Linked DNA regions of Prochlorococcus marinus str. MIT 1214. The protein of the gene in region 2 binds, or shares a complex with, the protein of the main gene of each other region. Links are inferred from orthologs where the notes say so. Each region holds a gene or a part of one and is shown on either strand. Other genes may lie near its edges. The genes, in order: secA and secY.

Region 1 (3,692 bases), 100 kb from region 2 along the record:
TCTTACTAATTTCTTTAGTAAATAGCTCTGAAGCAAAAATTCTATTATTCAAAATACTGATATCTTGTTTTTCTTGCTCAAGATTCACAGAATAAAATTTATCTTTTGAATAAAGTAAATTATGTACAATATCAGATATTTTATAATCTTTACTATTAATCATTTTCTTCCAATAATTTAAACCATCAAAATCAGCTTTTCTACCAAAAAGATTTAAATATAACTTATTAATTTTAAAATCAAAAGTTTTCTCATGAGCTATATATTTTATATATTCATCTTGCTTAGAAAGTTCATTAGATATTTCCCTTAAGCTTATTGATTGATTAGATTGAGAAAGCCAATAATTAATTCCAGATGGATCTCCAGGTCTTCCAAAATATGCTAAATATAATTTTTGCAAATCATTAGAATCAAAATTTATCATATGACTAAATTAGATCTCTTAAATTATGCTTCTACTTTCTTTTGCGCTGGCTGAAACATAAACATAGAGTAAATTACATTTCTTCTCATATTTATCATCATATCTAAAAACATATCATATCCTTCATTTTTATATTCGATTAGAGGATCTTTTTGCCCATAGCCTCTTAATCCCACAGATTCTCGAAGTGAGTCCATTGATTGCAAATGCTCTCTCCAAAGAGTATCAAGTTGCTGAAGGATAAAAAACCTTTCAGCTTGTCGCATAATTCCTGGATGCGTCTGTTCTACTTGAGCTTCTTTCAGATCGTAAGCATTTCTTAACTGCTCTTTTAAAAAATCTTTTAATTCATTTTTATTTAATCCCAATAAATCCTCACTTTTTAAATCAGCTAATAAATATATAAATTCTTTCACTTTAGATACTAAATTCGTCAGGTCCCACTCTTCGGGTGGCAAGTCTTCATTAACATATGCTTCAACAATTTCTTCCATAGTTCTTTGACCATATCCAATAACTTGAAGTTTCAACTCTCTACCGTCTAGAACTCTTCTTCTCTCTGAATAAACAGCTTTTCTTTGATTATTCATTACTTCGTCATATTCAAATATTTGTTTTCTAATATCATAATAATACGTTTCTACTTTTTTTTGAGCTCCTTCTAAAGAACGAGTAAGCATTCCTGACTCAATAGGCATATCTTCTTCAACCCTAAAAGCATTCATAAGACCTGCGACTCTATCCCCTCCAAAAATACGCAGTAAATTATCTTCTAAAGATAAAAAGAAACGAGTACTTCCTAGATCACCTTGTCTACCAGCTCTACCTCTTAACTGATTGTCAACTCTCCTTGATTCATGTCTCTCAGTACCAATAACATGCAAGCCTCCTGCTTCTCGAACAGTTTTTTCTTCTTGACTAATTACTAATTCATATTCATTTTTAATGGTGTTAATTACTGATCTCAAAGATGCAATGTTTTGATCTTCAGTGGGTGCTTTTTCAGCAGCTGTTGAAATCAAATCATCTAATTCAATTGAGCTAATAGCTCGATCTCCGAATTCCTTAACAAGATTTGAAGCCAATAAAGCCAGTTCGCTATCAGCTTCTTCAGTTAAAGAAGCTGGGAAAATATTTCTTAATAGTTGTTTTTGTTTATTATCAATATTCTTAGTCTTCTTCTCTCCAGATTTAAATCCAGATGCATCTGATTGCGCATTTCTTTGTAATGGCAATGGAGGAGAATGGCCATCTTCAGGCTTAACTAATCGAGGATGAAGAATCTCTTTAACTTTTAATCTAGCCATATAATCACTATTACCTCCAAGAATAATATCCGTACCTCTTCCAGCCATATTCGTAGCAATTGTGACTGCTCCCAATCTGCCTGCTTGAGCAACTATTTCTGCTTCTCTTTCAACATTCTCAGGTTTTGCATTTAACAAATTATGAGGTACTTCCTCCTCAGATAATAACGAACTTAATAATTCACTCTTTTCAACACTAGTTGTTCCTACTAAAACTGGCCGACCTTCTCTATGAATTAATGCTGTTTCTTTAGCGACAGCCCTCCATTTTGCTTGCTCTGTTTTAAAGACTTGATCAACCCAATCTTGTCTAGAGATTTTTCTATTTGTTGGGATAGCAGTTGTTTCAAGCTTATATGTTTTTTCAAATTCAACTTCTTCAGTTTTTGCGGTCCCAGTCATTCCAGATAAACGCGGGTATAACAAGAAAAAATTTTGATAAGTTATGGAAGCTAAAGTTTGAGTCTCAGATTGAATATCAAGATCTTCTTTAGCCTCTATTGCTTGATGTTGGCCATCACTCCAGCGTCTACCAGGCATTACTCTGCCTGTAAATTCATCTACAATTACCGCCTCTTTATTACGAATAATATAATTAACATCTTTAATAAAAAGCTCTTTTGCTTTCAGTGCATTAGTAATAAAATGAGCCCATGGATCTTTTGGATCAAATAAATCATTGACATTTAATAGTTTCTCAGTTTTAGCAAATCCTTCGTCAGTCAAGATACAACTTCTTTGTTTTTCATCTACTTCATAATCTCCTTCAGGGTCAATACCATCTTTCCCTGTTTCCGCTGCTCTAATTAAATCTTCTACAACTTTTGCAGCTCGACGATATTTCTCTTGTGGCCTATCAACTTGTCCTGAAATAATCAAAGGTGTTCTTGCTTCATCAATCAAAATTGAATCAACTTCATCAATCACACAAAAATTAAAATTTCTTTGAACGACTTCTGATATATCTGCAGCCATATTATCCCTTAAATAATCAAAACCAAGTTCAGAATTAGTAGCATAGGTAATATCACATGAATAATTTTTTTTCCTTTGAATAGGATTCATATCTTGTTGAATCAATCCAACACTTAATCCAAGGAAACGATGAACCTGCCCCATCCACTCAGCGTCTCTTCGCGCTAAGTAATCATTAACTGTGACGATATGAACCCCTTCAGAAGTCAATGCATTCAAATAACTAGGTAATGTTGAGACAAGAGTTTTACCTTCGCCTGTCTTCATCTCTGCAATCTGACCTTCATGTAAAACCATACCCCCAACTAATTGCACATCAAAATGACGCATATTTAATACTCTTTTTGATGCTTCACGTACAACCGCAAATGCCTCTGGCAATAATTCATCCAACAAATTACGCTGGTCTTTTTTTGATGAAACTTTATCTAGCTTTTCGCGAAATTCATATGTCTTCCTTTTTAGATCGTGGTCAGACAAAGAAATCAAATCTTGCTCTAAAAGATTTATATCAGTTATTAATGGTGTAAATCTTTTAAGCTTCCTAGCATTAGGGTCTCCCAATAGGTTTTTAAGCATTCAAAGTTTTACTAAACTCATCTAATATAGCTTAACAGTTCAATAATCACTGATTTTTGATTTGCAATAAGCATAATCATATAAAAAGTTTATTTTAGAAATCAAAAATCTTTATTTAAAGGATAGAAATAAACAAAATTAAAAAGATTTTAGATAGGATAAAGATCATCAAGTAAACGCATCACCACAGAGGCTTATTATATACAATCATAAATCAAATAAAGTCCAAAAGGTTATTTGATTACATCAATAACTTAGATAGAAGCTGTCAGTGAAGTAAACTTAACGACAAAATACAGCTGACATGAGCAAACAGAAAATCGCTCTGATAACAGGAATTAATGGGCAGGATGGAAGTTATCTCACCGAGTTACTGCTAGATAAAGGATATATTGTTCATGGAC
Region 2 (3,235 bases):
TTTCGCGAGGTATATCGATGCCTGAGATCCGTGCCACTTAGGGATAAAATCGAAGAGGATAATGAAATCATCATAATTTAATGATGACCTTGTTGTAAGAAGTCAACAAAAGGAAATTAATCCTTCAAGACTTCTTAATAAAGTCGGGGGATTAGCCCTGACGCTGTTTATTTCGAGGCCTTTTCTTGTTGATCACATAGATCCGGCCTCTGCGCCTAACGATCTGATCGTCAGGACTAATTTTTTTGACTGAAGATCTAACCTTCATTTGGCAAGACTCTCCTATTTCCAAACTATAACTTTACTACATCGTCAGCCTAAAGCTTTCTCAATACATGAAAACACAACATCTATGTCAGCGTTACCTTCTATCTCCTCCAGTATTCCTTGCTTCGCATACAAATCAATCAGGGGGGCTGTTTTTTCTCTATAAATTTTGAGTCTATTAATTATTACTTGTTCATTATCATCCTGTCTTCCTCTTTCTAAAAGCCTTTTAATTAAATAATCATCGGCAATTTTTATTAAGATAACCCCTTCTAATGGTTGATTAATTTTTTCTAAAAGACTTTTTAGAGAATTAGCTTGATTAACATTTCTAGGGAACCCATCAAGTAACCACCCTTCATTAATATTTATCAATCTTCCTTCAACAATTGAAAGAACTAATTCATCACTTACTAATTCTCCTTTATTCATTACTTCCGCAGCTTTAAGACCTAGAGAAGATCCAGAAGAGACCTCATCTCTGAGTAAATCCCCAGTCGAAAGATGATCTAATCGGTACTTTCTACAAAAAAGATTTGCTTGCGTCCCTTTACCAGCTCCAGGGGGGCCAAGGAATAGTAATTTCTTTTTCATTTAAATAAAAAACATTCTAAAGATATTATTGACGCACCAATCCTTCATATCTTTGAGAAATGACATAAGTCTGTATCTGCTTAGATGTATCAATTGCGACTCCTACCAAGATTAACAATGAAGTCGCACCAAGACCTTGGAAAGTTTGAACATTAGTTGCTCTCTCTACTGCAGCAGGAACGATGGCAACTGAACCAAGAAATAAACCACCAAGTAAAGTGAGGCGGTTTTGAACTCCTGAAAGGTAATTGGAAGTTGAACCTCCAGGCCTTACGCCAGGAATTGCAACACCACCCTTTTTTAAATTTGAGGCAATATCTATGGGATTAATTGTTAAAGAAGCATAAAAATAAGCAAACCCCAAAATCAATGCAAAAAAGGTAATTGCATATGGCCATGGGTTTGATGAACCTGGATTAAGTGAACTCGCAGCCTTTATGAGTAATGGGTTTTGAGTGAAATTTGCAATTGTTATAGGGAGGAAAATTAATGCAGAAGCAAAGATTATTGGCATAACACCACCAGCATTTAACTTGAGAGGTAAATAACTTTGCCTACTTGGCAAAAGGGCTGTACCGCCCATTTGGCTTTTTGCACTTACTATGGGAATTCTCCTAGCACCTTCTTGAACAAAAATAATACCCACAATAGTAATTAAAAAAACCATCAAAAGAATGATTATTCCCAGGACATCAGCTCTATCTCCTGTTTGGGCTTTTTCAATAGTAGAACTAAGTGCCTTAGGCAAAGTCGCAACAATATTCAAAAAAATAACTAAAGAAGCACCTTGGCCTATCCCTTTTTCAGTAATAATCTCACTAAGCCACATAACTATCATCGATCCAGTAACTAACGCAAGTGATGTTTGAATAACAAATTCAGTTTCGCCAAGACCTTCGACCGCATACTGTCTAAGAATTAAAGCAAAAACTGTGCTTTGAACCAATCCCCATCCCAAAGCTACGTATCTAGTGATTTGAGCAATCTTTCTTCTCCCTGCCTCTCCTTCGTTTTTCTGTAGATCTTCTAATTGCGGTAAAGAGGCAGTAAGCAATTGAATAATGATTGACGCATTAATAAATGGAAGAATACCTAGCGCAAAAACACCTAAAGTTGATATTCCGCCACCTGTAAAAATATCAAGAAATCCAATCAATTGGCCACCTTGATCAATAAAGGTTTTAAAAGCTTCTCTATCTATTCCAGGCATAGGAATATAAATTCCTAATCTCACAATTAGCAATAGGCTTAAGGTCGTAAAGACTCTTCCCCTAAGCTCCTCATTGCTAAACAATTGGGTGATTACTTCACCTGCGCTTGGGTTTCGACCACGACTTATTAACATTTAATAAGGATAATTTATTGGAGGCTAGTGTATAAAATCAAATTTTTGAGATGTGGAAATTAGTTATACATTTCACATGTGCCCCCGGCGGCTTCAATTTTCTTTTTAGCAGATGTTGTGAACGCAGAAGCTTGAACAGTCAATTTTATTTCCAACTTACCATTACCAAGAATTTTTAGAGGATTTTTTGGTTTAGTCAAAATCCCCTCCTTAACCAATAAATCGAGGTTAACAACAGTCCCATCTTTTAATGCATTCAATCTGGAAACATTGAGGACAGTAAAATTTTTCTGATTAACTATTGGGAAATGCTTTAATTTTGGAACTCGCCTGTACAATGGCATCTGACCACCCTCAAAACCTGGGCGAGTAGGTCTACCTGATCGAGATTTTTGCCCCCTCATCCCAAAACCGCAACTAGCTCCTTGGCCAGCAGCAATACCTCGACCTTTACGCATTTTTTTACGTCTAGATCCTTTATTTGATTGAAGAGATTCTAATTTAATAGTCATGATTTTTAAGAATAAATCTGCTCAAGTGAGATACCACGCTCTTTTGCTGTGGCTTTATGAGTTCTTAGCTCACTTAAAGCAACCATTGCAGCACGAGCATTGTTCAAAGGGGTCTTACTACCTAATCGCTTAGCAAGGACATTTTTAATTCCGGCCAATTCTAAAACAGTACGGATTGAACCGCCTGCAATTACGCCTGTTCCAGGTGCTGCCGGACGAATTAAAACACTGGCTGCTCCATCTCTTCCGTTAGAGAGAGTTGGGATCGAACTATTTCGAGTTAAAGGAACACGAACAAGATGTTTTTTGCCATCGGCAACTCCTTTACGAACTGCACCAATTACATCTCCAGCTTTTCCTACACCAACGCCAACTTGACCCTTTTCATTGCCAACTACCACTATTGCCCTAAAGCTCATTTTCTTTCCACCTTTGACTGTTTTGGAAACCCTTCGAATTTGGACAACTCGTTCTTGCCATTCAGAGTCTCTTTCTTGACCTCTTCTTTCTCTTCTCC

The links.
Region 1: the proteins of secY (region 2) and secA are in contact, whole or in part, in a crystal structure (PDB 3DIN), measured with the Thermotoga maritima proteins. The link is inferred for Prochlorococcus marinus str. MIT 1214 from one-to-one orthologs. Residues at the interface, in WP_004081795.1 of Thermotoga maritima: Glu108, Gly109, Glu110, Glu111, Ala236, Glu237, Arg238, Arg239, Ile240, Thr241, Ile242, Gln243, Tyr244, Ala245, Arg246, Arg247, Val248, Thr249, Gly250, Arg251, Arg252, Val253, Tyr254, Gly256, Ala257, Ser258, Thr259, Tyr260, Leu261, Pro262; in WP_004082002.1 of Thermotoga maritima: Glu261, Ala262, Arg263, Lys300, Ala301, Arg302, Thr303, Ile304, Ile305, Leu323, Tyr324, Asp325, Pro326, Val329, Ser330, Tyr333, Ile336, Lys340, Phe345, Val349, Glu363, Phe364, Tyr374, Ser375, Gly376, Gly377, Glu393, Ile395, Thr482, Ser483.

The regions. Positions count from the first base shown.
Region 1 is NZ_CP114777.1:1,206,172-1,209,863, forward strand. Bases 251-3,615 are described here. They hold secA (preprotein translocase subunit SecA), read right to left. Parts: upstream 3,289-3,615; coding sequence 451-3,288; downstream 251-450. Other genes in these bases: O5639_RS06945 (ATP-binding cassette domain-containing protein), read right to left, coding at 251-427; gmd (GDP-mannose 4,6-dehydratase), read left to right, coding at 3,593-3,615. Outside these bases: more of O5639_RS06945, read right to left, coding at 1-250; more of gmd, read left to right, coding at 3,616-3,692. UniProt on the Escherichia coli protein: Required for protein export, interacts with the SecYEG preprotein conducting channel.
Region 2 is NZ_CP114777.1:1,106,161-1,109,395, forward strand. The notes cover bases 47-2,954. They hold secY (preprotein translocase subunit SecY), read right to left. Parts: upstream 2,207-2,954; coding sequence 887-2,206; downstream 47-886. Other genes in these bases: rpmJ (50S ribosomal protein L36), read right to left, coding at 152-268; O5639_RS06375 (adenylate kinase), read right to left, coding at 313-861; rplO (50S ribosomal protein L15), read right to left, coding at 2,266-2,718; rpsE (30S ribosomal protein S5), read right to left, coding at 2,724-2,954. In the rest of the region: rpsM (30S ribosomal protein S13), read right to left, coding at 1-37; more of rpsE, read right to left, coding at 2,955-3,235. UniProt on the Escherichia coli protein: The central subunit of the protein translocation channel SecYEG. Consists of two halves formed by TMs 1-5 and 6-10.